DNA from 4 places in the Phreatobacter sp. GW821-FHT04C01 genome. Region 4 is predicted to be linked to each of the others. Evidence: predicted binding sites of a transcription regulator. Region 4 holds the regulator's gene; each other region holds the start of a gene.
What was found. Region 4 encodes LexA, which represses DNA repair genes until DNA is damaged. Its sites were predicted from a motif close to TGTTCNNNNTGTGTTCNG; they were not measured.

Region 1 (7,933 bases), on a different contig from region 4:
CCCATGTATGACCGCGCCGGCGAGCCGGACTGGAGCGACCGGACCTACGGCAAGCGCATCTACGACTATTACGGCACCAGCCCCTACTGGATGTAAGCCGGTCCCCACCGATGCGAACGGGCGCGAGCTTGCCGCTCGCGCCCTTTTTACGCAACGATGGCGCCACCCGGCGCGTCCGTGCTGTAGCATGGCGCCGCGGTCCCCCGTTCATTCCGCCGCCGGAGCGCGCAATGCATATCCGCTATGGCTTTCACATCGACATCGTCTGCGACGCGGCGACGCCGCTGATCACCTTGCTCGATATCCATCCCGGGCGCAGGCAGGACCTGACCGAGGCGACCGATCTCGCGGCGGTCGCGCTGGCCGACCCCGGCCTGCCGATCGAACAGTCGCTGCACGAAGATCCGTTCGGCAATCTGTCCCGGCGCATCACGGCGCCGGCGGGCGGCCTGTCGCTGACCGCCGGCGGGGTCATCTTCGACCCGGGCTTTCCCGATACGGTCGCTCCTTCGGCCGGCGAGATCGCGCCGGAGAACCTGCCCGAGGAGACGCTGATCTTCCTGCGCGGCAGCCGCTATTGCGAGACCGATCAACTGTCGCCCATGGCCTGGCAGCGCTTCGGCGCGGTGGCGCCCGGCTGGAACCGCGTGCAGGCGATCACCAGCTTCGTCCACGACCGCCTCGGTTTCGGCTATCAATATGCGCGCGACACCCGCACCGCGGCCGAGGCCTATGAGGAGCGCGTCGGCGTCTGCCGCGACTTCGCGCACCTGGCGATCACGCTATGCCGCTGCATGAACATTCCGGCCCGCTACGCCACCGGCTATCTGCCCGATATCGGCGTGCCCAGGGATCCCGCGCCGATGGATTTCTGCGCCTGGTTCGAAGCCTTCCTCGACGGCCAGTGGTACACATTCGACGCGCGCCACAACATGCCGCGCATCGGCCGCATCGTCATGGCCTATGGCCAGGACGCCGCCGACGTGCCGATCATCAATTCCTTCGGCGCGCATGTGCTGACGCGGTTCGAGGTCATCGCCGAGGAAGTGCTCGGCCAGCGCTTCCCGGTGAGCGCCGAAGACCGCCGCGCCCACGCCGCCCAGACCGCGTCACAACGGCACCGGCCGGGGCGTTGAGGCGGGAGCCGGACGCGGAGGCCCCCGGCCATTCGCGAGCGCGCCAGTCCTCATCGTGTCCCGCCCGGGCCTGTCTTGGGTATCCAAGTCTTGCGCGGCCTCAGGCGAATTCGTGGATGCCCGGGACAAGCCCGGGCATGACGAAAGGGGCGGTGTATCGCATGCGAACCCTCCGGTATTGCCGCGGGGAAACATAACCCGCCGTCTATCCTCGGCGCTCCGCTCTCCACCGCGTCTTGCCCGGGCTTGTCCCGGGCATCCACGTCTTGCACAGCATCAGGAGAATTCGTGGGTGGCCGGGACAAGCCCGGCCAAGACGAGACGGGTGTGACCGCCGACGCCAACCGCCCGTGGATCAAGCGAAAACAAGCACCGGCCTCTACCGCGCATTCCACACGCCGACCACGAAACCGATCGCCGCCGCGATGCCGAGCGCGCGGAACGGCCGGGCGGCGATCTCGTCGATCAGCAACTTCTGCAATTCGGTGGCCTGCCCCTTGGCCGCGCCGACCATGACGTCGGTGTCGACGCCGACGGTCTTCAGCGTCTTGCTCGCGGAGGAGGCCAGATCGCTGGCGCCGCGGACGATCTTGTCCTCGAGCTCGGTCGGACCGTCCGCCCCCGCCCCCTTCGGTCCCGTGCGACCTTGCGCGTCAGCCATGACATATCTCCATCGGATCGGAACATTGCGGGCCACGTGCCCGTCAAGGATCCAACCCGATCGGCCGCCGGAGGTTCCCGTAACGGGAACGGTCGCGCCACGGCTCAGCGCCACATGCCGCGCATGCGCTGGCCGATATCGATCTTCAGCGGCGCGGCGGCCCGCCGCGTCCCCGCATAATCCTGCGCCATCGGCCAGGTGGCGTGCTGGAACAGCGCCAGAAGCGCCGGCGGGATGAACCGCGTGCGCTGGGCGTAGACATGCCGGTCGCCACCGGAGGATTGCTGGTGGGTGAAGAAGCGCTGCGGCACCATCAGATGCAGGTCGTCCTTGGCGCGCGTCATCGCGACGTAGAGCAGCCGCCGTTCCTCCTCGATCTCCGAACTCGTGCCGGCGCCGAGGTCGGAGGGGATGCAGCCGTCGACCGCATTGAGCACGAAGACCGATTTCCATTCCTGGCCCTTGGCCGAATGGATGGTCGACAGGATCAGATAGTCTTCATCGAGCAGCGGCACGCCGGCCTGGTCGCTGGTGGCGTCGGGCGGATCGAGGGTGAGTTCGGTCAGGAACCGCTCGCGCGAGGCATAACCACCGGCGATCTGCTCCAGTTGCAGCAGATCGGCGCGGCGCACGCTGGCGTCCTCGTGCATGCGCTCCAGATGCGGTTCGTACCAGAGCCGCGCCTGGCCGAATTCAGCCGGCCAGCCGGCCCGGCCGGATCGCAGGCCGCCGATGAGATCGACGAAGGCGGGCCAGTCGGCCGCGGCCCGCGGCGGCGGCGGCGCTTGGGCAAGCGAGCCGATCGGGTCTTCGGCCGCGGCCATCCGGTCGAGCAGGCGTGCGGCCGAGCCCGCCCCGATGCCGGGAATGAGCTGCAGCACGCGGAAGCCGGCGACCCGGTCGCGCGGGTTCTGCACCAGCCGGAGCAGCGCCAGGAGATCCTTGACATGGGCGCTGTCGAGGAACTTGAGACCGCCGAACTTGACGAACGGAATATTGCGCCGGACGAGCTCGACCTCCAGCGGACCGCCGTGGTGGGAGGTCCGGAACAGCACCGCCTGGGCCTTCAGCGCCGTGCCGGCCTCACGATTTTCCAGGATCCGGTCGGCGACGTAGCGCGCCTGGTCGATCTCGTCCCTCACCGTGATCAGCCCCGGACGGACGCTGGAGACGCGCTCGGTCCAGAGGTTCTTGGTGAAACGTTCGGTGGCCTCGCCGATGACCGCGTTGGCGGCCTGCAGGATCGGCTGGGTCGAGCGGTAATTGCGGTCGAGCGTGACGATGGCGGCCGGCGGGTCGAACTGGCCGGGAAAGTCGAGAATGTTGCGCACGGTCGCGGCGCGGAACGAATAGATCGACTGGGCATCGTCACCGACGACGGTGAGGCCGGTGCCACGCGGCTTGAGGGCGACCAGGATCGACGATTGAAGCCGGTTGGTGTCCTGGTATTCGTCGACCAGGATGTTGTCGAAACGCGCGGCGAGATCCTCGGCCAGCACCGGCTCGGCGACCATTTGTGCCCAGTAGAGCAAGAGATCGTCATAATCGAGCACGCTCTGGCGTTGCTTGGCCTCGACATAGGCGGCGAACAGCTGCTTCAGCTCGGCGGTCCAGGCAATGCACCAGGGGAAGGCCAGGCGCAGCACCTCCTCCAGCGCCATCTCGGCATTCACCGCGCGCGAATAGATGGCAAGGCAGGTGCCCTTGGTCGGAAACCGCGTCTCGGTCTTGGAGAAACCGAGCTCGTGCCGGCAGAGGTTGAGAAGATCGGCCGAATCTTCCCGGTCGTGAATGGTGAAGCCGGGATCGAGCCCGATCTCGCCGGCATAATCGCGCAGGATGCGCGCGCCGACCCCGTGAAACGTGCCGGCCCAGCTCAAGGCATCGGTCATCACGCCGGCCTTGGCGCCCAGCGCCTCGGCCGCGATCCGCTCGACCCGGCGGGTCATCTCGGCGGCGGCCCGGCGCGAAAAGGTCAGCAGCATGATGCGGCGCGGATCGGCGCCGGCGACGATGAGATGAGCGACCCGGTGCGCCAGCGTATTGGTCTTGCCGGAGCCGGCGCCGGCTATCACCAGGAGCGGCCCGCCGCCACCGGCCGCACCCACGCCATGTTCCACCGCCCGCCGCTGTTCGGGGTTCAGCTTGGTCAGATAGCTGGCGGCAGCGGACAAGGCCGAATCATTCCCTCGGTGGCATCAGCCCCGTGGATGACACGTTTCCTGTTTTGTTCCAATCGCCGGCTGGTTGTACCCGGCTGCCGCGGCCGGCCGCATCAGCGCTGCTGTCCGGCCTCACCGCGCTTCTGGCCGCCCGGCGGCTCCTTCTGGCGACCATCGCCCTGGGTCTGTTGGCCAGGCTTGCCATCGGCCGGCGTCCGCGGCGCCTGGGCATCCTGCCAACCGCCCGGTTCCTTCGGGTGCATCATCGTCGCCTCCTCTGGTCTCCCTCAATCAACGGCCGGCCGGCGCGCCGGTTCCCCCGTGCGCCGAAACGATCCGGCACCGGCGGTCGCCCGCCGGGGGACCCCTGCCCATCAGTTCCTCGACGGTTGGCCGCCATGCGCTAGAATGCGCGCCGGAACCTCGCCGATGGGCTGGCGTTCCGCACCCATGTCCCACGACCTGCGTCCCTGCCCTGCCCGCACCCACCGCATGTCATTCAAACAGGCCGCATGATGAGCGATGCCGCGATATCCCGAACGCTGCCGGACCTGCTGGCGCCGCAGATCTGCCTGCGGCCGGACCAATACGCCGTCTATTTCGATTTCGACGGCACCCTGGTGGATATCGCCAACACGCCGGAAGAGGTCGTCCTGCCGCCGACCCTGACACCCGATCTCACGCGCCTGCAGCGGCGTCTCGGCGGCGCGGTCGCCGTGGTGACGGGCCGGCACCTGGCCGATATCGCGCGGATGATCGCCCCGGCGCGGCTCGCCGGCTCGGGGCTCCATGGCCTGGAGTTCAGCTTCGCCACCAGCGGGCCGGTCGAGCCGCTGCCGCCAGCCATAGCGCCGGCCCTGCTGGCACGCGCGGTGGCGCTCGCGGCGAGCCATCCCGGTGTCCGGCTCGAATATAAGGGGCCTATCCTGGCCGTTCACTTCCGGCAGGCGCCGGAGGCCGGGCCGGCGCTGCTCAATGCGCTGGCCCACCTCCTGGTCGAGCTCAATCTCGATCATCACCTGAAGGAAGGCCGCGCCGTGATCGAGGTGATCCCCAACGGCACGTCGAAGGCAACGGCGCTCAGGGAAATCATGCGACGGACACCCTTCGCCGATCGCATCCCGATCATGATCGGCGACGACCGCGCCGACGAGGACGCCTTCACGGTGGCGGAGGCCGCCGGCGGTTTCGGCCTGAAGGTCGCCGGCGAGCATTTCCGTCATGCCGACGCGGCGTTCCAGCAACCCGCGGAGGTTCGGGCCTGGCTGTCGCGCATCGCCAATGGCAGCCCGCGCTAGGTTTCGGGGCCGGCGCTCGCACAGGCAGGCACCAGGAGGCGCAAGGCACGCGGCCTCAGGTCGAAACGCAGCGGCGTCGCCAGCAGACGGACCTCGCCGTCGTTCAGCACGGTGACCCGCCTGCGCCGCGCGGCGATCGTGATGGCCGGCGCCTCATGGTAGACGATGCCGGCATTGTCGCCCGCCCGCCCGGCGAGAATGGCCGCGGCCATCTTCATCAGCGTCAGCCGGCCATTGTCGCGCGCCGCATAGACCGCGAGCCGGCCGCCATCCAGCCGGCCGCGCTTGGGGATGCGCGACGGCTGGGTCAGGAACGGATTGACCGAGACGATGACGCCACGGCTGTCCTCCCGCCAGGTTCGGGCGCCGTCGCCGAGAACCAGGCGCATCGGCCTGAGGCTGAACGCCTTCATCAGCGTCGTCGCGATCGCCAGAAGCGTCGCCGGAAGCCGGCCGCGCGCCTGTTCGCGATAGCGCTGCAGACGCGCGAGCGGCCCGACGACGCAGGTGCACAGGAACGCCCGTCCATTGACCCGGCCGACATCGATGCTTTGCAGCGTGCCGCCGGCAAGCGCCGCCATGGCCAGTTCCGGATCGAGCGGGATCGCGAGGTCGCGCGCGAGTTGATTGACCGTGCCGAGCGGCACGATCGCCAGCGGTGTGCCGGTCTCCAGGAACGCCTCCGCGGCGGCGAGGATGGTCCCGTCGCCGCCGATGACCACGACGAGATCCGGATCGTCGCGCCGGCAGGCCGCCAGCGCCTCGCCGAGCCGGCCATGTTTCGCCATGAACACCCTGGGATAGAGGCCATGCGCCGCCAGCGTCGACACCGCGACATCGACGGCCTGTCCGGTGCGCGACGTCAGTCCCGAACTGCGGTTGGCCAGGATCGCCACCGAGGCGCCCGCCGCCATTCCAAATGCCATGCTCTCGGTCAATTGTCCCCCTCGAGACGGTCCCGACCCCGCCCGGTCCGCCGACGCCGGACACCGCAGATCCCAGTCGCCGGCGCGATCAATCGGGCTCGTGGTCATTGCGCCCGCGCGGTTCGCCGGGCGGCTCATCGACGTCGCCGGCCGGCCGATCGATGGCCGGGTCCTGGTCGGGATGGCGCGCCGGATCGATCACCGGCGCGCGATCCTGGTCCGGCGGGCGCCGCCGGCGGGCCGGATCGTCCTCGTCGAAACCGGGGCTCTGCCTGGGGATCGGCTGGCCCATCACCGCCTCCTCCGGCTCGGATCGGGGTCGACCGAGGCATCCGGCCGATCGTCGCCGGCCGAGCGCTCCCGGTGCCAGCGGCCGTCGCCGTCCTCATATTCGATCTCGACGGCATCGCCCGGCGTCCGCTGGCGGGCGGCCGCGCTTTCGGCCGCGACGACGGCCTCGTCATGAGACGCGAAAGTTTCCGAAATGACGTCGCCGAGCCGATAGGCCCAACCACCGTCATGCTGGATCACCGCATAATGAACCTCGGCCATGGTCGCCCTCCTGTGACCTGCGAGAAACCCCGCCGGCACCCGGAAGTTCCCCGGGCGAAGCGGCCGGCGCATGGAACCGATCGTCGCGCCCCCTGTTGATGAGGGACAACAGGAGGACAGCATGGCCCATTCCGGAAAATCCCTCGCCGACCGCAAGGCCGAAGATATCCAGGCCGAAGGCACGCGCGAATTCGAGGAAGCCATCGCCGGATCCGGCCCCGTCATGCCGCCGAAACATGACGATCATGAAGCCGATCGCGATCTGACCAAGGCCCTGAAGGACACCTTTCCGGCCAGCGACCCGGTGTCGGCGACCTCGTCCGAAACCAAGTCGGGCGCCCCCTCGAAACCGCGCCGCGAGGCCTGACACGGCCGCAGCGCCAAAATCGTCCCCGCCGCCGCGTCGCGGGACATTGCCCCTTGCCCGGAGACCTCGCCATGTCACCCTTGCTGCTGATCATCCTGATCCTCCTGCTGCTCGGAGGCGGAGGTTATTTCGGGCATCGCGCCTATGGACGGGCGGGCCTCGGCGGCGGCCTCGGCACGGTGCTCGTCATCGTGCTGATCATCTATCTCCTCGGCGGCCTTGGCGCCGGCGTCTAGACCGCCGCTCAGCCGGCCGTCACTCACGATATCGGATTGCCCGCGATCGACGGCCGGCCCAAGGTGCCGGCCTGATTGGCCGTCGCCAGGCCTTGCGCATCGGCCTGGCCTTTCGCGCTCACCACGGCATCGATGACGGGAGCCGTCATTCTCTGCCGCGCCTTGGCGAACACCGACGCCATTCGCGTTTCGATATTGCGGCGCAGGTCGACCAGCACCGCCGGGGGAATGTCATCCTGCTCGCCGATATCGGCGATCTGGGCACGGATGATGTCCTCGAACCTCGCCAGCGCCGCCTCGCCGGCCCCTTTATCCAACCGCCCGAGCGCCTCGGCGAGCCGCGCGAAACCGTCCTCCAGGAACAGGCCGGTAATCGACAGGACGTAGGGGCGCATCCATGGTTCGTCGGTGGGCATCGGAGTTCCTCGGGGATCCGTATTCGGAACGCGCAACTCGGTGTGCGGTTCCTCGCCGAAACACGCGATCCGGAACAACCTCGGGCCATGGCTGGTTGTTCCCTGGCGGGGCGACCAGCCCAGCCGGCGCGTCAATGCGCGGTCGGACGATTGGAGGACACCATGGCCAATAGCCCACA
Region 2 (7,933 bases), on a different contig from region 4:
TCAACGGCTTCGGCCTGGAGGCGGGCAAACCGCTGGCCTCGAGCAACCGGATCGCCAAGATCGCCTTCACCGGCGAGACCACGACCGGCCGGCTGATCATGCAATATGCCAGCCAGAACCTGATCCCGGTGACGCTGGAGCTCGGCGGCAAGTCGCCGAACATCTTCTTCAAGGATGTCGCCGCGGAAGATGACGATTTTCTCGACAAGGCGATCGAGGGCTTCGTCATGTTCGCGCTCAACCAGGGCGAGGTCTGCACCTGCCCGAGCCGCGCGCTGATCCATGAGAGCATCTATGACCGCTTCATGGAAAAGGCGCTGGCGCGGGTGAGCGCGATCACCCAGGGCGACCCGCGCGATCCCGCGACCATGATCGGCGCGCAGGCCTCCTCCGAACAGCTGGAGAAGATCCTGAGCTATTTCGACATCGGCCGCCAGGAAGGCGCCGAGGTCCTGGCGGGTGGTGCCCGCAACACCTTGCCGGGCGAGCTCGCCGGTGGCTTCTACGTCCAGCCGACCGTGTTCAGGGGTCACAACAAGATGCGGATCTTCCAGGAGGAGATCTTCGGCCCGGTCGTCTCGGTCACCACTTTCAAGGATGACGAGGAAGCCCTGTCGATCGCCAATGACACGCTTTACGGCCTGGGTGCGGGCGTGTGGAGCCGCGACGGCAATCGCGCCTACCGCTTCGGCCGGGCGATCCAGGCCGGGCGCGTCTGGACCAATTGCTACCACGCCTATCCGGCCCATGCCGCCTTCGGCGGCTACAAGCAATCGGGCATCGGGCGCGAGAACCATCGCATGATGCTCGACCACTACCAGCAGACCAAGAACCTGCTGGTCAGCTATTCGCCGAAGAAGCTCGGCTTTTTCTGACCCCCGCCGCCCGGCGCTTCCCCGCCGGGCGACCCTTCCCGGCATGGCCCCGCACCGCTCCGTGCCGGCGGCCGTGCCGGGCCTTTATTTGCCGTTCTCCGGCGGACGAGAGGTCCATCATGACCGAGGCTTCCCTCGATCGCGTCACCGCGACGCCGGCCGCGCTCGACCTGATCCGACGGCTCAGGGGCGAGCACGGCCCGATCCTGTTCCACCAGTCGGGGGGCTGCTGCGACGGCTCGTCGCCGATGTGCTATCCGCAGGCCGATTTCATCGTCGGCGACCGCGACGTCCTGCTCGGCGAGATCGGCGGCGCGCCGGTCTATATCAGCGCCTCGCAATTCGCCGTCTGGCGCCATACCCAGCTGATCATCGATGTCGTGCCCGGGCGGGGCGGCATGTTCTCGCTCGACAACGGTACCGAGCAGCGCTTTCTCACGCGCTCGCGCGCCTTCTCCGGCGACGAAATGTGCCGTCTCGACCCGCCGCGGGGCAGCTAGCTCGGACGCCGGAGGGGATTTCCCTGACGCGCGGGCGGTTCAATTGCCGGGACCTTCTGCAGCTATTGCCGAGCCTCGCCGGTCGTCTTTCCGGATAGGAGGGCTCGTTTCTTCCGTCAAGATTGCGCGGTTCGGCGCTCCAGACCAGCGCCACGACGGACGGTCGGGCCTCAAGCAAGACGATGGTCTTGCCCGGCCTCATCGTCCGCGGCCGGCGCCTTGGACGCCGGTTCGCAGCCTCAAGGAGACAGGGCCATGCGGTTGAACGGCGTTACCTTAGGAATTTTCGGGCTCGGCGCCCTGATCTTTGGTGGGCTGGAACCGGTGCGGGCGGCGCCGGTCGCCGACCCGGTCGCCGTCGCGCGCAGCGATATTAGCGCGCCCGGGGAAATGCAGCGCCGCCGGGCCGTCGCCGGCCGCACAGTGGTGCGCGGGCCGCGCGGCGGGGTGGCGGTCAGGAGCGGCGTCGCCGTCGGCCGTCCCGGCTATCGCCCGGGTTATCGTCCGGGCTTCGGTCCCGGCTACCGGCCGGTGCCGGTCAGGCCCGGCTATCGTCCGGGCGGCTGGGTCCGTCCGGGCGGCTACTGGTGGCGTCCGGGCGGGGCCATCGCGGCGGGCGCGGCGATCGGCTTCGTCTCGGCGGCGGCCGCGGGCGCCTATGCCGCCAGCCGGCCGCCGGCGCCGGGCTATTGCTGGTATTATACCGATCCGAGCAGGACCCGCGGCTTCTGGGACGTTTGCCCATGACGCTGCGGTCCGGCTGAATTCGGGGCGCGCCGCGGCTTGCCTGGCGCGCCCTGCACCCGGCCGGAGCGATCGACCGCCTGCCGTCCGGTCACAGTCTGGACAAGAAGTGACCCGAGGCTCGCTCGCCGTGAGCCGGCGGCCTGTCATTCCTCGATGGCGCCGTTGGGCCTTGACGGGGATCCTCTTGCAATGAGCCGTGAAGTGACGTCCGGTATGCCGCCCGCGCCGCAGAACATCTATGACGACGCGACTTTTTTCGAAGGCTACCGGGCTCTCAGGCGCGCGGATTCGGGCCTCAACGGCGCACTTGAAACACCGGCGCTGCGCCGGCTCCTGCCGGCCCTGAAGGGGCTTCATATTCTCGACCTCGGCTGTGGTTTCGGCGACTTTGCCCGTTTCGCCCGGGCGCAAGGCGCCGCCCACGTCACCGCCGTCGATATCTCGCAGCACATGCTCGACGAGGCCGCCAGCCTCACCGACGACGCCGCCATCACCTATCGGCGCGCCGCGATCGAGGACTATGCGGCCGACGGGCCGGCATTCGATCTCGTGATATCGTCGCTGGCGCTGCACTACGTCGCCGATTATCCAGCCGTGCTCGGCCGGGTCTTCGATGCGATGAAGCCGGCGGGCCACTTCATCTTCTCGGTGGAACATCCGCTGTGCACGGCGAACCCGGTGGGCTGGGTGCGCGACGACGGCGGCCATGCCCTGCACTGGCCGGTGGACCGCTATCGGGACGAGGGGAGGCGGGATACGCGCTGGTTCGTCGATGGGGTGATCAAGTATCACCGCACGGTCGAGAGCTACGTCAACGGGCTGATCGCGAGCGGCTTCCGGATCGCCCATCTGGGTGAGCCCGCGCCGACGGCCGCTGCCCTGGCCTCCCGGCCGGCGCTGCAACTGGAGTGCCGCCGCCCACCCTTCCTCTTGCTGGCGGCCACGCGGCCGACTTGATCCAGGTGGAAGCGCGGTGGGCGCGCTGCGGTTCAGGCCACCCGCGCGTGTGACCGCAGCCGTTCGCGGCGGCCGAGCCAGCTCTCCAGTTCGCTCGCGGGCAGGGCCGGCGCGAACAGGAAGCCCTGCAGGACATGGCAGCGCAAAGCTTGCAGGAAGCGCCGCTGGGCATCGGTCTCGACGCCTTCGGCAACCACGTTGAGCGCCAGGCTGTGGCCGATGCGGATGACCGCGGACGCCACGGCGCGGGCATTCTGGTCGGTCTCCAGGTCACGCATGAAACTGCGGTCGATCTTCAATTCCTCGATCGGCAGGCGGGTGATGGAGGACAGGCTGGAATAGCCGATGCCGAAATCGTCGAGCGACAGGCGAACGCCGAGCGCGTGCACGGCCTGGACCGTCGCCGCGGTTTCCGGACAGTCGTCCATCATGACACTTTCGGTGATCTCCAGCGTCAGTGCGCCGGGCGCGAGGCCGTGGCGCTCGAGGGCGCCGGCAATGAGCTGGGGCAGGCGGTTGTTGCGGAAATGCAGCGGCGACAGGTTGACCGAGACGATGGGGATGGCGATGCCACGGCGGCGCCATTCGGCCATCTGGCGGCAAGCCTCGCCCAGCGCCCATTCGCCGATCGCCTCGACCAGCCCGCATTCCTCGGCGATCGCGATGAACTTGGCCGGCGGCACCTGGCCGTGGACCGGATGGTGCCAGCGGGCGAGCGCCTCGACGCCGTGCAGGCCATCGTCCTCGGAGCGGATCTGCGGCTGATAATGCAGCTGCAGCATGCCATGGCACAGGGCGTCGCTCAGCGCGGCGCCGAGGATCAGGCGCTCCTGGGCGATCAGGTTCATGTCCTGGCTGAAGAAGCGATGGGTGCCGCGGCCCGCGGCCTTGGCTTCATACATGGCGGTGTCGGCATGTTTGAGCAGGGCCTCCTTGTTGGGCCCGTCACCCGGATAGAGGCTGATGCCGATGCTGGCCGAGACCGGCAGCGCCATGGCGTCGACCAGGATCGGCGCGGCGAGCGCCTCGAGGATCCGGCCGGCGACGCTTGCCGCGTGCTCGACGCCGCAGTCGAACAGCATGACGACGAATTCGTCGCCGCCCAGCCGGCTGACGATATCGCCGGCCCGCAGCTGGCCCTGCAGGCGCCGGCCGATCTCGATCAGCAGCGTGTCGCCGGCGGAGTGGCCGAGCGTGTCGTTGACGTCCTTGAAATTGTCGATGTCGAGAAACAGCAGGGCCACTTCCTTTTGGCCCGCGGCGGCGGCGGCGATCGACTGGTCGATCTTGTCGCCGAGCAGCAGGCGGTTCGGCAGGCCGGTCAGCGTGTCGTAATAGGCCAGCTGGTCGATATGGGCCTTGGCGTCGTGGCGCTCGATCGCCAGCGCGCAGAGATGCACGCAGGCCTCGACCAGGCGTTCGTGCCAGGCGCTCGGGCCACGCTTCTCGCGGAAATAGAAGGCGAATGTGCCGGCGACGCGGCCGTCCTTCAGCTTGATCGGGCTCGACCAGCAGGCGAGCAGGCCAAGCGGCAGCGGCAGCGACTTGTAGGGCTGCCACAAGGGGCTGGTCTCGATATCGTCGACCAGGACGGGCGCGCCGAGATAGGCGGCGGTGCCGCAGGAGCCGACGTCCGGGCCGATCTTCAGGCCATCGAGCGCCTGGGAGTAATGGTCCGGCAGGCTCGGCGCCGCCAGCGGATGCATCAGCCCGTTCGGGTCGATGGTGAGGATCGAACAGGCGACGCCGGGGGTGATCGCCTCGACCTGCCGGCAGATCAGGTCGGCGACCTCGATCAGCGGGCGATCATTGGCCAGGGCCTCCAGGACATGCTGTTGCAGCACCTGGGTCTGCTTGGTCTCGGTGATGTTGGCGATCACCGAAACCGCGTGCTGGAACCGGCCGGCCGGATCGAAGATCGGGTTGATGGTGGCCGAGAGCCAGATTTCCTTGCCCGACTTGGTGTAGCCGAGCACTTCCTCATGCAGCCCGCGTTCGCGGCTGGCGAGTTCGTTCAGGCGCGCCAGCGAGCGCGGGTCGGTGTGCTGGCCGCGCAGCAGCGCGGTCGGCGACTGGCCCATCACTTCCGAACGCTCATAGCCGAACATGTCGGTGAAGGCGCGGTTGCAATAGACGATCCGGCGCCGGCTGTCGGTGATGATCACCGCGCGGTCGGTCTCGTCGGCGACCAGCGACAGGAGGTAGAGTTCCTCGCGCCGTTTCACCTCTTCGGTGACATCCTTGATGAAGGCCGAGAAGAGCATCTTGCCGTCGGCCCGGATCCTGGACAATGACAGCGATCCCCAGGCCGCCGTGCCGTCCTTCCTGGCGATCGGCACCTCGACGGATTTGCCGACCAGCGTGTCGGCGCCGCCGGCGCGGTTGCGGTTGATCTGGCTGTCATGGGCGGGGCGCATGGCCTGGGGCACCAGCAGCCGGACATTCTTGCCGAGGACTTCCGCGCGGCTGTAGCCCCAGAGCTTTTCCGCCGCCGTGTTGAAGAAGATGACGTTGTTGAGCTCGTCGATGATGACGACGGCGTCGATCGCCTGTTCCAGGACAGGGATGAGAATAGCGCCGGAACTTTCTGCTATCTGGCTGCCGCGCATTGCAAGACCTGGAGAATTTTCGCACCGCCGCCGCGTCGCGGCACTGCGCTGAATTGAGCGATGGTGCCCAGTAACCGCCAAAAGTGTAAATATTCCATCATGCTCGCGGACGCTTTATCTGAGAGCTGTCAAGTATCTTTTTTACCTTAGGTAACCATAGTAAGCGTTTTTGCTCACCCTTGCGCTGCCTCTACCGCTGCGCCGCTCGGCCAAGGCCGGGCCTGCGCGTCAGGGCGGGCTTTCTGCTTTCAATCGGATGGTTTCCGCCGGCCTTGACTCTGTCGCGCCGGCGTTGTTTGATGAGAACGAAATAGGAACATGCATATGAGCGCGGCTCCGGAAACCGTCCGCGCGCTGAGGTTGAAGCTGGCGGCTCTGGAGCGGCCGGCCTGTCTCGGCGCGTCCGATCTTTTTGCCTTGGGCCTACCGGCGGTGGATGAGCCGCTGGGCGGCGGGCTCGAGCGGGCGGCGGTGCACGAGGTGTTCGCGCAAGCCGCGGTGGATGCGACGGCGGCGTCAGGCTTCGCGCTGGCGCTGGCGCTCAGGGCCGCCGATGGCGGCAGGATCGTCTGGGTGCGCCAGGACTTCGCCGATCTGGAAGCGGGCCGGCTCGATGCCAGCGGTCTCGCCGAGCTCGGCCTCGATCCGGGCCAGCTCATCCTGGTCAAGGCCAGGGATGCCGCCGATGTGCTCAAGGCGGGCGGGGAGGCGACGCGCTGCGCGGCGCTCGGCGCGGTGCTGATCGAGCCCTGGGGCGACGCGAAAGTGTTCGACCTCAGCACCACGCGCCGCCTGTCGCTGACCGCGGCGGCCTCGCGGGTGACCACCTTGATGGTGCGGGTCGCCGCATCGCCCGTGCCGAGCGCGGCCTCGACCCGCTGGTCGGTGCGCGCCGCGCCTTCCAGGCCGCTTGAAGCCAATGCGCCGGGCCTGCCGGCCTTCGCCATCCGTTTGTTGCGTCACCGTGCCGGCGTGTCCCCCCGGCAATGGCGTGTGGAGTGGGATCGTGATGTCGGTCATTTCAGGAGTGGAGACTGGTCCATCGCAGCGCCGCTACCTGGCCGTCTGGCTGCCGTTCCTGCCAGCCGACCGGTGGCGGAGGTTCAACCCCTCCGGCGCGCCGGTTGACCGGCCGCTGGTGTTCACCGAGAAGGTCAGGGGCGCGCTGCGGCTGGCCGCGGTCGACCGGCGGGCGCAGGCACTCGGGCTGACACCCGGCCTGACGCTCGCCGATGCACGGGCCCGCGTGCCCGACATCCTGGCGATCGAGAGCGATCCGGCCGCCGATGCGGCCTTCATGGCGCGGCTCGGCGAGGCCTGTGACCGCTACACGCCACTGGTCGCCTTCGATCCGCCCGACGGGCTGACGCTCGACGTCACCGGCTGTGCGCATCTGTTCGGCGGCGAGGCGGCGCTCAGGACCGATCTCGGTCGCCGGCTCGCCGGCATCGCGGTCCAGGCGCGGGCCTCGATCGCCGGCACGCCCGAGGCGGCGCGGGCGCTCGCCCGCTTCGGCCGGCTGGCCATCGTCGCGCCCGGCGGCGAGGCGGCGGCGGTCGAAGCGCTGCCGGTCGCGGCTCTCGGCCTGCCCGCCGAGACGATCTCGGCCCTGTCGCGGGCCGGGCTCAAGACCATTGGCGATCTTGCGGCACGGCCCTCGGCCCCGCTCGCCGCCCGTTTCGGCGCGGTCCTGGCGGCTGAGCTCAACCGGGTGCTGGGGCTGGAGGATATCCGCATCACGCCGCGCCGGCCGGTGCCGGCCTGCATCGTCGAGCGGCGCTTCGCCGAACCGATCGCACGCGCCGAGGATATCCAGGGCACGCTCGCCTTGCTGATGGCCAAGGCCGGCGCGCTGCTGGAACAGCGCGGCGAGGGCGGGCGCGCCTTCGAGGCGAGCTTCTTCCGGGCCGACGGCGCGGTCCGGCGCATCGCGGTGGAGACCGGTCGGCCGACCCGCGACCCCAGATCGGTGATGCGGCTGTTCGCCGAGCGGCTGGAGGCGCTGGCCGATCCGATCGATCCGGGTTTCGGTTTCGACCTGATCCGCCTGTCGGTGCCGGCGACCGAGCCCTTCGCGGTGGCCCAGACCAGCCTCGACGGCCATGCGGTCGAGGACGACGAGATGGCCGAGCTCATCGACCGGCTGGTCGCCCGTTTCGGCGCCGACCGGGTGCTGCGCTTCGCGGCGCGCGACAGCCATGATCCCGACCGCGCGGCCCATCTCGTCCCGGCGCTCGGCGCGGCG
Region 3 (7,933 bases), on a different contig from region 4:
GTCCGTATCGATGTTCCGCTGCGCCCAAGTCCGGCTGGCCAGCCCCATTTAGGGTGCTCCCCGATCAGCGCCAAGCGGACCGTATCGAAGCCCGGGCGCATTTCAGCCCGATGAGCCTTTGGCACACGGGCCGTGTCGTCATTGCAACAATGGCGCGCCGATCTCCGCGATGTGCCGCCGGCAGGCGCGCTCGGGAAGGCCGGTGGCGCATCGGCGGAAGTGAGGCCGTGGTGACTGGGGAACAATGGATGGGGATGGATGTGCTCTGGCGGCACCCGCTGGCGGCGCTGGCCAAGGCGTCGATGATCGGGCTCGTCTCGGTCGGCGGACTGCCGGACAAGGCCGAGGCGGTTCAGCTTGCGCCGGTCGTGCCGGTCGCCGAGCGGGGCGTTCCGGCCGATCTCGTCGGCACCTGGGCCTTCAGCGTGGCGAGCGGCAATTACTGCAACCCGCTCGGGCATTGCGCGCCCGGCAGCGGCGGCAGCATGTCCTTCACCGTCAAGGCCGACGGACAGGCCGAACATGCGCTGTTCGAGACGTCGCATGTGGAGGGCTGCGGCCAGATCCAGACGCTGACGCTCAAGCTCGGCACGATCAAGGTCAGGGAGGCGACGCTGGTCTTCCTGACGCGGAACGGCACCTACAAGTCGTCGAACGGCTGCCGGCCGGATCTCTCCGGGACCTGGAGCCTGGAGGCCCGCGACCTGGCGCCGCGCGCGCTCAACTGGCAGTTCGTCGCCGATCCCGGCATGCCCGGCCGGCAGGCGCTGCGGCTGGTCGATCCCGAGGGCCAGATGAGCGGCACCTATCGCCGCGCCGAACGGTGATGCCCGGCCTGCCCGGATCCTGGCGGCCGCCCGGCGCCGCGGCTGCGATCTTGATTCAGCCGGGCCGTCTATCCCCTTGGCGGAACAGGCCTTGCGGGCCGCGCGGCGTCAGTAGGCGAGGGGCTTGAGCTGGACCGGGCTGCGCCCGCCGGGCCGGACCTCGGTGCGCGTGTCGTTGAAGAACACCAGCCGGTCGCCGACCTTGACCTGGGCCGACAGTGACGGCTGGATCGGGCAGCGCTTGTCGCTCCTGACCCGGATCGGTACGACGATGGGAAACCGCCGGCCGGTGACCGGCCTGCTGACCGCGGCGACGGCGGTCATCGACATCGGCGCATCCGCGAGATTGCCGTCGAAGATGGTCAGGTGCAACCGCGAACCCGCGGGCATGCGGGCCGCCGGCGGTCCTTGCACCACCACGGTGGTGTCGAAGCGGCAGGCGGCCAAAGCCGGCGAGCCGCCGAACAGGCCGGCCGCCAGAACCACGGCGACGGCTGCAGCGCCATTCCACCTCATCGCAGTCTCCTTATCGGCCCAAGGATCCGGATCCGCCGGTCTTCACCACATCCGGTGATGATGCGAGCCTCGCGGCATCCCATGCCGGCCGGTTCGGGCGATCATGCGGCGAGGATGTGGGCAAGTACAGGCCGGGACGATCGGACCATGGCCCGGGCCGGATCAAGGCGCGCGCGCGGCGACCGCTGAGGCGCCGGACCGCAACGTCGCTCGGGCATGGTCCCGGTTGCCGTGGAAGCTTTTGTTCACCATTCATGTTGCTTGTTTGTTCTCGGTGCTTGCCGTTGGAACAAATTGAGAACATCATCCTCGGGTCAACGGATGACCAAGGAGGCACTGATGGTGCGGACATTCATCGAGGACATGGCGGCGCTTGCGGCGCTCGGACTGTTCACCGGCATGGTCGCGGTCTGGGCGCAGGCGATCCAGGGGCTGTAAGTCAGCCTGTACCGGAGCGCGTCGCGCAAGAGGCTTGTGAAGTGCGGGGAGCCTCGCGTCAGCGGCGATTGATCGCCGCCGCGGCGCGGGGCAAAGCTGGTGGCGAACGAGACTCACCCGACAGAGGAGGCGGCGGCCGTGGCTTCATCGTGCTTCGTGCATCTGCGCGTCCACTCATCCTTCTCGCTGCTCGAAGGCGCGCTCGGCATCGCCAAGCTCGCCAAACTCGCCGCGGCCGACCGCATGCCGGCCCTGGCGGTGACCGATACCAACAATCTGTTCGCGGCGCTGGAGCTTTCCGAAAAGCTCGCCGGTGCCGGCATCCAGGCCATCGGCGGGTTGACCCTGGGGGTCGATTTCGCCGACCGCGAGGTCGATCCGCGCCGCCCCAACCTGGGCGGCATCAAGCCGCGCATCGCGCTGCTCGCCATGAACGAGGAGGGCTATCGCAACCTGATGGCGCTGACCTCCGCGGCCTTCATGGAGAGCAGCGATCCCGGCGACCCGAGCGTCGGCCTGGCCGTGTTGCAGCGCCATGCCGGCGGCCTGATCGCCTTGACCGGCGGCCCCGGCGGCCCGGTCGACATGGCCTTCCGCGATAACCAGAGCGATCTCGCCCGGAGCCGGCTCGACCGGCTGACCGCGATCTATGGCGATGCGCTCTATGTCGAGTTGCAGCGCCACGGGCTCGACGAGGAGCGGGCGGTCGAACCGGCCCTGATCGCCGAGGCCTATGCCCGCGGCCTGCCGCTGGTCGCCACCAACCAGTGCTATTTCGGCAGCACGACCGATTATGAGAGCCATGACGCGCTCGGCTGCATCGCCGGCGGCCGGGTGGTCGCCGACCCCGAACGCAAGCAATTGACGCCCGAGCACCGCTTCAAGACCCAGGCGGAGATGGTCAAGCTGTTCGCCGATCTGCCCGAGGCGATCGACAGCACGGTGGAGATCGCCCGGCGCTGCCACTACCGCGTCCGCACCCGTAAGCCGATCCTGCCGCGCTTCTCGCTGGTCGCCGGCGGCGAACCGGTCGACGAGGTGACCGAGCTCAATCGCCAGTCGCGCGAAGGGCTGGAGCGCCGGCTCGCCGCCCATGGTCCGGCCGAAGGCCTGACCGTCAAGGATTACCAGGACAGGCTCGAGTTCGAGCTGTCGATCATCGAGGGGATGAAGTTCCCCGGCTACTTCCTGATCGTGTCCGACTTCATCAAATGGGCCAAGCAGCGCGACATTCCCGTCGGTCCGGGCCGCGGTTCGGGCGCCGGTTCGCTGGTCGCCTATGCCTTGACCATTACCGATCTCGACCCCTTGCGCTTCAAGCTGCTGTTCGAGCGCTTCCTCAATCCGGAACGCGTGTCGATGCCGGATTTCGACATCGACTTCTGCCAGGACCGGCGCGACGAGGTGATCCGCTACGTCCAGGAGCGCTACGGCCGCAGCCAGGTCGCGCAGATCATCACCTTCGGTACGCTGCAGGCGCGCGGCGTGCTGCGCGACGTCGGCCGGGTGCTGCAATTGCCTTATGGCCAGGTCGACAAGCTGTGCAAGCTGGTGCCGCAGAATCCGGCGGCCCCGATCACGCTGGACAAGGCGATCGAGGGCGAGCCGAAGCTGCAGGCCGCCGGCGACGAAGAGCCCATGGTCAAGCAGCTGTTCGACATCGCGATCAAGCTGGAGGGCCTCAACCGCCACGCCTCGACCCACGCGGCGGGCCTGGTCATCGGCGACCGGCCGCTGGTCGAGCTGGTGCCGCTCTACCGAGACCCGAAGACCGATATGCCGGTCACCCAGTACAATATGAAATGGGTGGAACAGGCCGGCCTGGTGAAGTTCGACTTCCTCGGCCTGAAGACGCTGACGGTGCTGCAGAAGGCGGTCGACCTGATCAAGCTGCGCGGCATCGCCGTCGATCTCGCCGCCATCCCGCTCGACGACGCCAAGAGCTACGAGATGATGGCGCGCGGCGAGACGGTCGGCGTATTCCAGGTGGAAAGCATGGGCATGCGCAAGGCCCTGGTCGAGATGAAGGCGAGCCGCTTCGAGGACATCATCGCGCTGGTGGCGCTGTACCGGCCGGGCCCGATGGCCAATATTCCCGTCTATTGCGCGCGTAAGCACGGCCTGGAAAAGGCGGAATATCCGCACCCGCTGATGGAGCAGGTGCTGGCCGAAACCCACGGCATCATCGTCTACCAGGAACAGGTGATGCAGGCGGCGCAGATCCTGTCGGGCTATTCGCTCGGCGAGGCGGATCTGCTCAGGCGCGCCATGGGCAAAAAGATTAAGGCCGAGATGGACAAGCAGCGCGAGCGCTTCGTCTCCGGCTGCACCGAGCGCGGCATGGCCAAGGCCAAGGCCGACGAGATCTTCGACCTGCTGGCGAAATTCGCCGACTACGGCTTCAACAAGAGCCATGCGGCGGCCTATGCGCTGGTCTCCTATCACACGGCCTGGTTGAAGGCGAATTATCCGGTCGAGTTCATGGCGGCGTCGATGACGCTGGAATTGTCCAATACCGACAAGCTGTCGGAATTCCGCCGGGAGACGATCCGGCTGGCGATCACGCTGGAGCCGCCCTGCGTCAACCGCTCGGGCGTGCATTTCGATGTCGCCGACGGCAAGATCCTCTATGCGCTCGCCGCGGTGAAGGGGGTGGGCGCCCAGGCGGTGGAGGCGATCGTCCAGGCGCGCGGCGACCAGCCGTTCCGCGACCTCACCGATTTCGCCCAGCGCATCAATCCGAAGACCCTGAACCGCAAGACCTTGGAAAATCTCGCGGCGGCCGGCGCCTTCGACGCGCTGGAGCCGAACCGGGCGCGCGCGGTCGCCGCCGTCGAGCAGGTGCTGGCCGAGGCGCAGCGCACATCCGAGGGGCGGGCGATCGGTCAGGACGAGCTGTTCGGCGCCGGCGGCGCCTCGGCGATCCGCTTGCCCGACGTCGAGCCCTGGCTGCCGGCGCGTCGGCTCGACGAGGAATACAAGGCCATCGGCTTCTTCCTTTCGGGCCATCCGCTCGACGACTATCAGGCGTCGCTGAAGCGCCTGCGCATCGAGCCCTTCGCCGATTTCGCCCGCAGCGTGCGTGGCGGCGCCAGCGCCGGCCGGCTCGCCGGGGTGGTGACGGCACGCCAGGAGCGGCGCACCAAGACCGGCAACAAGATGGGCATCGTCACCCTGTCGGATCCCTCGGGCCATTACGAGGCGGTGCTGTTCTCGGAAGGCCTGGCGCTCTATCGCGACCTGCTGGAGCCAGGCCAGGCGATTCTGATGTCGGTCGGCGCCGAACTGCAGGGCGAAGAGGTGCGCGTACGCCTGTTGACGGTGGAGCCGCTGGAGGCGGCCGCCATTCGCGTGCAGAAGGGTTTTCGCGTCTTCGTCGAGGAGCAGAGCGCGATCGAGAGCATCGCCAAGCGGCTGGTCGCCAAGGGCGACGGCGAGGTCAGCCTGGTGTTCCGGCTGCCTGACGCGCAGAGCGAGGTCGAGGTCAAGCTGCCCGGCCGCTTCGCGGTGTCGCCGCAGATCGCCGGCGCGATCAAGGCGGTCGCGGGTGTCCAGGCGGTGATGGAAATGTGAGGGCAGGGGCAGCGCTGCCGTGATCGGTGAGGCACAGCGCCCCTGGCATCCGCTGACGCCGCGAGCCATCATGGCCGTGTTTGCCCGAGCCGGGTTCCCGTGGTGGATCGCCGGCGGCTACGCGATCGAGCATTTCGTCGGCCGGGCGTTGCGCCCGCATGCCGATATCGATGTGCTTCTGCTGCGGCCGGATCTACCGGCGGCCGGCGCGATGCTCGCCGGCTGGGATTGCTGGGCAGCGGATCCGCCGGGCCGGCTCCGGCCCTGGCGGGGGGACGAGATATTGCCGCCCGGCGTCTGCGACATCTGGTGCCGCGAGAACCGCGACGGGCCGTGGCATTTGCAGCTCATGCTGGACGAGGGCGACCATCGTCACTGGCGCTCGCGGCGCTGCCACGAGGTCACCAGGCCGCTCGCGACGCTCGGCCTGCGCGATCGGCAGGGGATCCCCTTTCTGGTTCCCGAGATTCAGCTCTTCTACAAGGCGAAAGCGCCCCGGCCCAAGGACGACCTCGATTTCGCGGCAGCGCTGCCGCTGCTGGACAGATCGCAACGGATCTGGCTCGGCGAGGCTCTCAGGCGAGCCCATGGGGTGGAGAATGGCTGGTTGAAGGCCGTTGACGACGGGACGATCCGGCCGGACGAAGACTGACATGGCGGAACGGAAGCGCGCGCAAGCGGTTCCAAGGCAAGACGACGGAGGCAGAGTCATGGAGCTGAAACGCGGGCGATTGATCGACCACGTGCATTTGCGGACGCGCGACCTGGCGGCCAGCAAGCGCTTCTACACCGCCGTGCTCGATGTTCTGGGCATTCGGGTCACCGATGGCGGCAAGCATTTTTATGCCGACGAGCTGTGGGTCGATGTCGGTGAACAGGCGAGCCGCATCCATCTGGCGTTTCAGGCGCCTGATCGCGCGACTGTCGACCGTTGGTACGAGGCGGGCCTGGCGGCCGGCGGCGCCGACAATGGCGGTCCGGGCGAGCGGTCCTACCATCCGGGCTATTATGCCGCTTTCCTGCTCGATCCGGACGGCAACAATATCGAGGCGGTCCATCACGGCCCGGCCGACCGCTCGTCGGATGCCGTGACGATCACCTGGGGGCCGCCGGCATAGGCGGCGAGATCGGACGCGGCCCAGGCATCGATACCATCGCTGGCTCGCCGCTTTGCGCGTCGTCATGGCCGGGCTGGTCACGGCCATCCACGTCTTCCGTGGTCAAGGTCATGCGTGGATGGCCGGCCCAAGACCGGCCATGACGAAGAGGGCGGTGTCGTTGCGGTCGCCTTCTTGCCTATCCCGTCTCGACGAGCGTCTTGCGCAGTGCCAGGTTGAACACCGCGAAGCCGAGCGCGGCAAAGAAGCGCTGCGCATCGTGATTGGCCGCCCAGGTATCCAGAGCGATCTCGTCGATGCCCTCGAACATGGCGCGGGCCTCGACATGGCGCATCAGGGCCGTGGCGACGCCGCAGCGTCTGGCATCCGGGGCAACCGCGATGTGCTGGACATGAATACGGGCCCGGTTGGGCGTCAGCGGCGTCTCCGGCCGGACCTGCACCTCGAACAGGACATAGCCGACCGGCACGGCGTCGATCTCGGCGACGGCGGTTCCGGCATGCGGCCCGTCCAGCCGCGCCGCGAAATAGGCCCTGAGCGCCGCGGGATCGACGGCGGCCTTGAAGTCGTCGGGATAAAGCGCCGCGTGCAGGCCCTGGACCACCTCATTGAGCGCGACGAGGCTGTCGAGATCCGCCTGCGAGGCGGCGCGAATCTTGGCCGGCATGAGCCCCGTCTCCCGTCTGGGACGAGGCTGCGATGGTGGCGCGCGGCCTGTCAACGAAACACGGAATTGTCTCGGCCGCGCCGGCGCGCGAGGCCGGTGCGGCGACGAGGTCGAGGCCGGCGCTAAACGGTTTCCTCCAGGCCGATGCTGTCGGGAAGACAGGGCCGCAGGAGCCCCAGCGACAGGGGCTGGAACCGGACGGGCCTGCCGGTCTCTTCACGGGGGATGGTCGGGACGGTGATATGCTGGCGCAGGATCGGCAGGTCATGCCCGACCGTGTGCCAGAGGGAACCGGCCAGGCGCGGCATGATCGGCGCGGCGAAATAGGCGAGCCCCTTCAGCCAGCCATAGGCGTGGTCGGGCCGCGACAGGTCGATGCCGTCGAGATCGGCCCAGGCCTGCAGGACGGCGCTCGCCGCGCGCGCCGAAAAAGCATCGAGCCGGAACGCCTGGTCGAAGGCCGTCATCGACGCCTCCAGGCGGGTACGCAGCGGCGGCGGGACCGAGAGCGGTCCGGGCGGTGCCGCGCCGAGCGTGCCGCGGGCCCGGTCGATGCGCGCCTGCAGCGTGCCGGCGAGCCGGCGCGTCGCGAAGGCGATGAAATCGCCGACGTCGAAATTGGTGGTGTCCCGCTCCGGGCTCTCGCGCGCCAGGAAGCCGCGCACGGCATCGCTCGAGGCCGGCGTCATCTCGACGATATCGATGGCCCAGATGACGTGCCGGCGGCTGGTCGAGAATTTCGATCCCTGCAGGTTGTAGAAGTAATTCGTCAGGACATAGTCGAAGGGCTTGCG
Region 4 (7,933 bases):
ACGATCGTCCCGGACGAGGAGCCGACGAGGCCGCCGACATTGTCGACGCCCGACACCGAACCCGTGGCGAAAGAGCCGGAGATCTGGCCCAGCGACCGCCCGGCCAGGCCCCCCACTTGGGAGAGCTGCATCGTGCCGCTCGCGGTCACCGTGCCGGTGGCGTAGCTGTTGCTGATGCTTGCTTCGCTATAGCCGACGAGACCGCCGAGCAGCGCATCGCCCGCAACCGAACCACGCGCATAGGCCCCGGCGATCACGCTCGCGCCGGAGGCGCTGCCGACCAGCCCTCCGACAGAGGTGCTCCCCGTGACATTGGCGTAGGAATAGGCGTTCAGCACCGTGCCATTGACCATGTAGCCGATCAGCGAGCCGGTCAGGCGCCCGCCTATCACAGTGCCGTTGACGATGCCGATATCGCGGATCGTGCCGCCGTCGACATAGCCGAACAGCCCGACATTATCGGCGGCCACCGACATGGCGAAATTGCTGATCGTGTGGCCGAGACCGGTGAACTTGCCTGAGAAGGCCGTTCCGGCGTCACGCCCCACCAGTGTCCGGCTATACGTGGTGCCGGCCAGATCCAGATTGTAGGCGAGCGCGAAATTGCCGCCGAGGCCGGTGCCATAGGCCGCGATGGCGGCGCCGCTATGGGCATATTGGCCGTCGATCTCGTCGATCTGGAACTTCGAATAGGCGATGTAATATTTCGCGCCGTTGATCGTGAGATACTGGTGCGTGAGCTGATCGTAAATGGCGCCGAAACCGGGCGGCGGGCTGAACCTTGCGCCACCGGCGTCGTAAAACGACATGCTCGCGGTATTGCCGAAGCTGTAATCGCTGCCGGCGCCGTTCGACATGGACACCGAGCCGGCGCCATAGGTCGTGACATTGGCGTTGATCGCCAGCGCACCGCCGGAATAGAGCGCGAGCGCGCTGGTATTCCTGAGGTCGATGGTCGCCGCGACGGTGAGCGGCGCTCCAGCCTGCGTCTTCACCAGCAATTGCTGGCCGTTCAGGCTCTGCGCAACGTCGATGGTGAAGCTGGCCCCGGTGGCGAGATAACCGCGCCCGGTGGTGCCGGCGAGCGCGGCAAGCGCCGTCGGGCTGGACCCGGCGGCGCCGCTGGCATCGATCGCGCCGACCTGCGAGAACAGCGTCGCCGAGGTCTGCGCGGTCAGGATCGAGCCATAGATGTTGAGACCGGTCATCAGGCCGGCCCCGGTCGCGACGGTGAGTGTCGCCGCGTTTTTGGCGCCCGATGTGTTGGCGCTGAGGTCGAGATTGGTGAAGGTGAGGACACGTGCGCCCGATGCCAGCGTCCCGACCGGCAGCAGCGTCGCATAATAGCCGTTGGCGCCCGTCGTCACGCGGCCATATTCGATGCCCTCGATGACCGTTGCGACATAGCCGTGGTTGTTCGCATAATTGGGTTGCGGGATGCCCGAAACCAGCGGGGTGACGCCGAGATCCTTGTAGGCGATGCCGGAGATCATCTCGGCGCCGTTGGGGTAGAAATTCGTCAGATAGGGCATCAGCCCGCCGGTGCCGCCGCCAAAGCCGGTTCGCGGCCCGCCGTTCAGGAAGTCCGAGAGCGAAAGCCTGATCTCGACAATGGCGGTCCCTGCCCCGACCGCCGCGCCGCGGCCGGTGGTCTCGGTGACGAAGAAGGCGTTGGTGACGGTCGCGCTGGCATTGGAGCCGATCAGGCCGCCGAGCGAGGCTGCGCCGGGTGTGGAGCCGACGGCGCCCGTGGCAAAGGCCATGTTGATCGTGCCGGTGGCGCCGTTCAACCCGACGAGGGCGCCGATGACGTCGCCGCCGATCACCCCGCCCGTCGCATAGACCTGGCTGAGCGTGCCGTCGTTCCGGCCCACGAGGCCGCCGATATTGTTGCGATCCCGCGCGGTGACGCCCGCATTGGAGAACGACTGGCTGATCGTGCCCAGATTGTAGCCGACGAGGCCGCCGGTGTTGAACGTTCCGTCGACCTTGCCGTCGGCCCAGGCCCGCGTGATGGTGCCGCGGTTGACGCCGGCGATGGCGCCAGTGTTGTCCTGCCCGCTGATGGTGACATTGCGCAGGCCGACATTGCTGACGACGCCCGACGTCCCGATAAAGCCGAACAGGCCGACATAATTGGTCGGGATCTGCCGGACGTTCAGATTGTAGATGACGTTGCCGAGCCCCTCGAACGTGCCGTTGAAGCCGTTGCCGCCGTTCTGGATGTTCGAATTGCTGTCCATGCCGAGCGCGACCAGGCCGAGGCCGCCGTTCCAGCTCGCCGTCGGTCCGCCGTCGATCGGGCGCGCCAGCGCGTAGCGGCCGTTCAGGTTGGAATTGATCGCCTGCAACTCGTTGACGTCATAGATGAGCGTGTAGCTCTGCCCGTTGATCGACAGCGACTGGCCGGTATGCGGCGTGCCGATATAGTTCGTGCCGGCGCCGAAGGCGAAGGACAGCGTGCCGCCGGACCCACCCTGGTTGGTGTTGAAGGCCAGGCCGCCTGCGCCGGTGATGAAGAGGTTCGCGTTGACCGCGATCGAATGATAGGCGCTCAGCGTCAGGATCGATCCCGACGACCAGACCAGCGGGGCGGCGATGGTGATGTCGCCGGCCTGCGAGCCCCCCGATCCCGTGGATATCGTGACATTGGAAAGGGCCAACTGGTTCTGCAGCGTCCCGGCATTGATGACGCTGTTGTCGCCGGTGGCGGTGAAGCCGGACTGGTTGGCATCCGGATCGTTCGAGATGGTGACGTTATAGGGATCGAGCAGCAGCGTGCCGAAACGGCCATGCGCGGCGCGCAGATCGGCGAGCCCCGTGAAGGACAAGGTCGCCTTGCCGGACACCTCGGCGAAACCGCCATCACCGCCCTGCCCGCCGCCCTGTGCGGAAATCGTGCCGGCAAAACGCGTCTGCTGGTCCGACCAGATGATCACCCGGCCGCCGTCGCCGCGCGTGGTGGCGTCGGCGCGGATCACCGTCGCCGCATCCACCGAGACGGTCTCGGCGCGCTGCAGCGGCCCGCTGCCCTGATAGTCGCCGCCAATGCGGACCTGGCCGCCGCCGGTCGCGCCGGAGGCATCGAGCCGCGCCCCGGAAAGATCGATCGCCCGGCCGGTGATGGTGATCGCCCCGCCCACCTGCGTCGGGCTGGAGACATTGACCTTGCCCGTGACCGACACCCGGCCGCCGGCGCCGCCATCGACCACCACCGTGCCCGCCGGCCGCGTCACCGCGGGCCTTTGACCGGAGCGCCTGTCCATGCCGTTGGACGCCCGCGCCGGTCGCCCGGAACCGCCGACCGCGCCATGCGATGCCGCGTGGCCGGTCCTGCCCGGCGCCGGCGCGGCGGCCTGATCGCCGAACCGGACCCCCGAACTGGTCTGCGCCACGCCGCCGGCCTCGATCGTGCCGCCGAGCTGGATCGCCGCGCGGGCAACGTCCGCACTGGTCGCCGCACGCGCTTCGACCCGGCCGCCGGCCGCATTGATCCGGCCGGTCTGGCGGATCAGCGCGCGCGTCCGGTCGGTATCGGCTGTCGGCACCGCGACCGTCAGGAAGCCGTCGCCCTCGACATCGACCGAGATCCGTTCGCCCGAGCCGAGGCCAACCCGGCCGCCATTGGCACTGATCGTGCCCTCATTGGTGACGCGCCCGCCGATCAGCACCGCGTCGCCGCCGCCCCGGACACGAATCCGGCCCTGGTTGGTGACATCGGCGGAGCGGCCATTGCCGACATAGCGACCGCGGCCGGCCATGAAGTCGTCATTGCCCGTATCGAGCGACGAGGCGGTGAAGCCGGCCGTGTCGACCGAGCCGCTCGGCGTGATCAGGATGCCGTTCGGATTGACCAGGTAGACCTGTCCGTTCGCCTGCACCTGGCCGGCGATCGTCGAGGAGGTCGCGCCGGTGACCCGGTTCAATGTCGCCGATGTGCTGTTCGGCTGCTGGAACGACACCGTTCCACCCTGGCCGACCGAGAACGAATTCCAGTTGATGACGGCGCGCTGCGAGGTCTGGTTGATGGTCAGGGTGCCGCTGCCGGCCGGCGCTATCGTGGCCGAACCGGTGGCGACGCTGCCACCGGTCGGCAAGGTCTGGCCGCGTCCCGCGCCGCCCGCAAGCGGCACCATGGCGGCACAGAGCGCCGCGACGGAGACCGAATGGCGCAGCCACGCACGACCGCCCGAAGCCGGCCGCACCATCCTGGACGCAGAGATCCCCGCCGGAAACGCGGCATCGAGCCCGGTCCCATTCCGCCGCGCATTCATTCCCGACTGCCCCACCTCGTCCTTGCGGGTTTTGCACCCCGATTGAGCCGAGACATGACATGGTTGGCGGGACACTGTCTTCTCATCCAGCGCAGAGCTTCGGGAAAATCGCTCGCGACTTCATCGGGTTGCGCGAAACGCTCTGAATCGTTCATCTGGAAGCGGCCTGCCCGGCGCACATTGCCGCCCATGCAACCGGACGCGACCGGCCGGGCATCGCCAGCCGTCGCGCGCCGATCCCGAATACTTCACGAAATATCAACGCTTGCGGAACACATAAAGAACAGATAGGGACTGTTCATGATCTGTTCGAGCGAGTCGGGCCGATCACATCCAGGGGACGAGCACCCGATGCTGACACGCAAGCAACACGAACTTCTCCGCTTCATCCAGGAACGGCTGAAGGAAAGTGGCGTGCCGCCCTCGTTCGACGAGATGAAGGAAGCGCTGGACCTGAAGTCCAAATCCGGCATTCACCGGCTGATCACGGCGCTGGAAGAACGCGGCTTCATCCGCCGCCTGCCGAACCGCGCCCGCGCGCTCGAGGTCATCAAGCAGCCCGAGCAATCGGCCGGCCCGGCCCGGCAGCGCTTCGCCCCCAGCGTCATCGAAGGTTCGCTCGGCCGCGCACGGCCCCCCGCCACCGAAGACGACGCGGTCATGCCGGTCTCGGTGCCGGTCATGGGCCGGATCGCCGCGGGCGTGCCGCGCGAAGCGATCGAGAACCGCATCAACACCATTTCGGTGCCGCCGGAAATGCTCACGCGCGGCGAACATTACGCACTCGAGGTGCGCGGCGATTCGATGATCGAGGCCGGCATCCTCGAAGGCGACCTGGCGCTGGTCCGCAAGACCGATTCCGCCGAGACCGGCGATATCGTCGTTGCCCTGATCGACGACGAGGAGGCGACCTTGAAGCGCCTGCGCAAGCGCGGCACGTCGATCGCGCTGGAGGCCGCCAATCCAGCCTATGAAACCCGCGTTCTCGGCCCTGACCGGGTGCGGATCCAAGGCAAGCTCGTCGGCCTGATCCGACGCTACTGAGCCGATGTCACCGGTCCGGATCCGGCTCGTCCGGAGCCTCGGTCTCGGACGCCGGCTGAACCGGCCTGGCCACGGCGGCAGCCCCGGCCGGCCTGATCAGGGCAATCGCCTGCCCGGCTGGGCGCGGACGAAACCATGGCCTCCGGCTCGCCGGATCGCGGCCGGTCTCGACCCGATAACCTTCGCCGGCTACAAACAAGGCGACGGCGCCGGTCCATGGCAGGCCGCGCAGGTCGAGGACCGTTGCCCGGCAATCCGCCGGCACGCTGAAACGGGTCACCACGATGCGCGCTTCGCGGCAATCATCGGCGAGCGCCTCCGGGTCGCGCGCATAGGCGATCCGCCCGCCCTGCGGCAGCGCCATGGCGCATCCCACCGCGTCGCAGAGCACGCCGGCGATGAGCGTCTGGTCGGAGGCCAGCCGCGGGTCGGCATCGGCCGCCAGCCAGCGCTGCAGGGTGAAACGGTTGGCACGCGGCGACAGCGCGCGATAGCGCCCGTCGCCGGCGCGCACGGCAACCGTCAGACCTTCGGCATCCACGGCGATCAGCGGCCGCTCCCTGAGCGGCGCGATGGCAAGCCCGAGGGCCGCGAGGGGAATGCCGATCAGCCTCAGCGGCGTCGACAGCATGGCGAGACAGATCAGCCCCATCGACAGGAGCCCGAGCGGCAGCGGGCCGAAGGTCGGCACTTCGAGCTTGCCGCCCGGCCAGGATGCGACCCATTCGGCCACCCTGACGAACAGGTCGACGCTCCAGCCGACCAGCACCCAGACCGGCCGGTCGAGGCCGAGCGGCCAGAGCAGCAGGGCCAGGATCTCCAGCGGCATGGTGACGAATTCGACGATCGGCGCGCCCAGCAGATTGCCGGGCACGCCGTAGAGCTGGATCTGGTTGAAGTGGTAGGCCGCGTAGGGCGTGGTGGCGAGCGAGGCGACGAAGGAGCTCATGGCGAGGCCGGCGACGCCGTTGCTGAGCGCCAGCAGGCCTCGGCCGAGGCCGCGCCGGTCGCCGGCATGGTGTTCGGCCCAGGGCCGGAGCATGGCATAACCGGAGACCAGCGCGAGGGTCGCCGCGAACGACATCTGGAAACTCGGGCCGAGCAGGCTTTCCGGCGCGAGCGTCAGCACCAGCAGCGCGGCCAGCGCCAGGGTTCGCAGCGTCAGCGCGCCGCGCCCGAGCATGACGCCGATCAGCACCACCGCGATCATGATCCAGGAGCGCTGGGTGGCGACCTCGCCGCCGGAGATGACCAGATAGGCGGTCGAAACGACAAGTGCGATGAAGGCCGCCCAGGCCTTCACCGGGCGGTTCAGGGCGAGCGACGGGACCAGGGCCAGGGAGCCGCGCACCGCGACGAAGACCAGCGCCGCGACCAGCGCCATGTGGAAGCCCGAGATCGACAGGATGTGATAGGTGCCGGCCGCTCGCATGGCATCGTTCAGCCCCTCGGGAATGCCGTCGCGCTTGCCGGTGACCAGGGCGTCGGCGACCGCGCCGGCATGGCCGGGAATGGCGGCGCGGATGCGCTCGCTGATGGTCGTGCGGACCCGGTCGAGCTGGGTTCGGAGCCGGACGCCGAGCGGCGCTTCGCCGAGCTCGACCCGCCGGACCTGCCCGATGACGAAACCGCTGGCGCCGATGCCGTTGAAGAAGGCGTCGCGGCCGAAATCGTAGAGACCGGGCCCGGGCGGATCGGCCGGCGGCCGAAGCCGGACCATGAGGCTCAGGGCGGCCCCCGTCTGCGCGCCCGTGGCGCGCCGGCTGGTGACGCGTACCCGCTCCGGCGGCTGGGCCAGCGCCGGCTCGGCCTTGACGACACGCAGGGTCAGCCGGTCGCCATTCTCGCGCCGCTCGAAAACTTCGACCCAGCCCGTAATGGTCACCGCGCCGGTCTCGGCGGCGAGCACGGGATGACCGGCGATGGCGGTGCGCAAGGTCGCGGCGGCAAAACCCGCGGCGACCGCCGCCAGCGCGACGGCCGCGAGAAAGGCGAGCCGGCGGTCCCGGATCCGGTAGGCCAGAACGCCCAGAAGCCCGGCCACGACAAAGGGCGCCCACAGGCTCGGCTCGTCGGCGGTGGAGAAATAGAGCAGGATCCCGGCGCCATAGGCGACCGGCAGGAACAGGAAGGCGCGGCCGCGTTCCTGCTCGAGCGCGAACCACTCGGCCGCCCGTTCCAGGCAGTCGTCGAACAGGCCGCGCAGGCCGCCCGACATGGCCGGCCGGGCCCCCTGCCCGATGGCTGCGGCAATGGCTTGCGCGCGCGCCCTCACGTTCGCCCCCCAACAGGTCCTTCGCCGCCTTCGCTCCGCCACAAAGGGCAGGCAATCGCGGTTCCCCAAACCGTGCCGGGCGTGCTACAGGCACGCCCCTCGCGATAGTAAGACTATCGCGCTCCCGCGCACTCTGTCGTCTTCGGATGAATCATGACGGTCGTCACCCGCTTCGCTCCCTCCCCGACCGGCTTCCTGCACATTGGCGGCGCCCGCACCGCGCTGTTCAATTGGCTTTATGCCAAGAAGACCGGCGGCAAGATGCTGCTGCGCATCGAGGATACCGACCGCCAGCGGTCGACCCAGGAGGCCATCGGCGCGATCCTGGACGGCCTCGCCT

Region 1: the regulator LexA is predicted to act here: its motif matches at 4,015-4,032, upstream of AC07WJ_RS25170 (ATP-dependent helicase).
Region 2: the regulator LexA is predicted to act here: its motif matches at 5,990-6,007, upstream of AC07WJ_RS11315 (ImuA family protein).
Region 3: the regulator LexA is predicted to act here: its motif matches at 1,629-1,646, upstream of dnaE (DNA polymerase III subunit alpha).

The regions. Positions count from the first base shown of each region.
Region 1 is NZ_JBWKTP010000007.1:240,672-248,604, reverse strand. It holds gene AC07WJ_RS25185 (PRC-barrel domain-containing protein) at 1-96, shown strand, start outside; gene AC07WJ_RS25180 (transglutaminase-like domain-containing protein) at 231-1,136, shown strand; gene AC07WJ_RS25175 (hypothetical protein) at 1,516-1,797, opposite strand; gene AC07WJ_RS25170 (ATP-dependent helicase) at 1,902-3,971, opposite strand; gene AC07WJ_RS25165 (hypothetical protein) at 4,073-4,225, opposite strand; gene otsB (trehalose-phosphatase) at 4,472-5,257, shown strand; gene AC07WJ_RS25155 (diacylglycerol/lipid kinase family protein) at 5,254-6,183, opposite strand; gene AC07WJ_RS25150 (hypothetical protein) at 6,272-6,475, opposite strand; gene AC07WJ_RS25145 (DUF2188 domain-containing protein) at 6,475-6,735, opposite strand; gene AC07WJ_RS25140 (hypothetical protein) at 6,857-7,102, shown strand; gene AC07WJ_RS25135 (DUF3309 family protein) at 7,174-7,338, shown strand; gene AC07WJ_RS25130 (hypothetical protein) at 7,362-7,889, opposite strand; gene AC07WJ_RS25125 (hypothetical protein) at 7,917-7,933, shown strand, end outside.
Region 2 is NZ_JBWKTP010000002.1:904,775-912,707, forward strand. It holds gene adh (aldehyde dehydrogenase) at 1-875, shown strand, start outside; gene AC07WJ_RS11295 (DUF779 domain-containing protein) at 995-1,375, shown strand; gene AC07WJ_RS11300 (hypothetical protein) at 1,631-2,122, shown strand; gene AC07WJ_RS11305 (class I SAM-dependent methyltransferase) at 2,312-3,079, shown strand; gene dosP (oxygen-sensing cyclic-di-GMP phosphodiesterase DosP) at 3,112-5,688, opposite strand; gene AC07WJ_RS11315 (ImuA family protein) at 6,013-6,816, shown strand; gene AC07WJ_RS11320 (Y-family DNA polymerase) at 6,698-7,933, shown strand, end outside.
Region 3 is NZ_JBWKTP010000011.1:120,813-128,745, reverse strand. It holds gene AC07WJ_RS31175 (hypothetical protein) at 249-827, shown strand; gene AC07WJ_RS31170 (YbaY family lipoprotein) at 936-1,343, opposite strand; gene dnaE (DNA polymerase III subunit alpha) at 1,920-5,354, shown strand; gene AC07WJ_RS31160 (nucleotidyltransferase domain-containing protein) at 5,425-6,006, shown strand; gene AC07WJ_RS31155 (VOC family protein) at 6,065-6,472, shown strand; gene AC07WJ_RS31150 (GNAT family N-acetyltransferase) at 6,651-7,139, opposite strand; gene AC07WJ_RS31145 (methionine--tRNA ligase) at 7,262-7,933, opposite strand, start outside.
Region 4 is NZ_JBWKTP010000004.1:297,260-305,192, reverse strand. It holds gene AC07WJ_RS17370 (beta strand repeat-containing protein) at 1-4,136, opposite strand, end outside; gene lexA (transcriptional repressor LexA) at 4,626-5,318, shown strand; gene AC07WJ_RS17360 (ComEC/Rec2 family competence protein) at 5,326-7,593, opposite strand; gene gltX (glutamate--tRNA ligase) at 7,747-7,933, shown strand, end outside.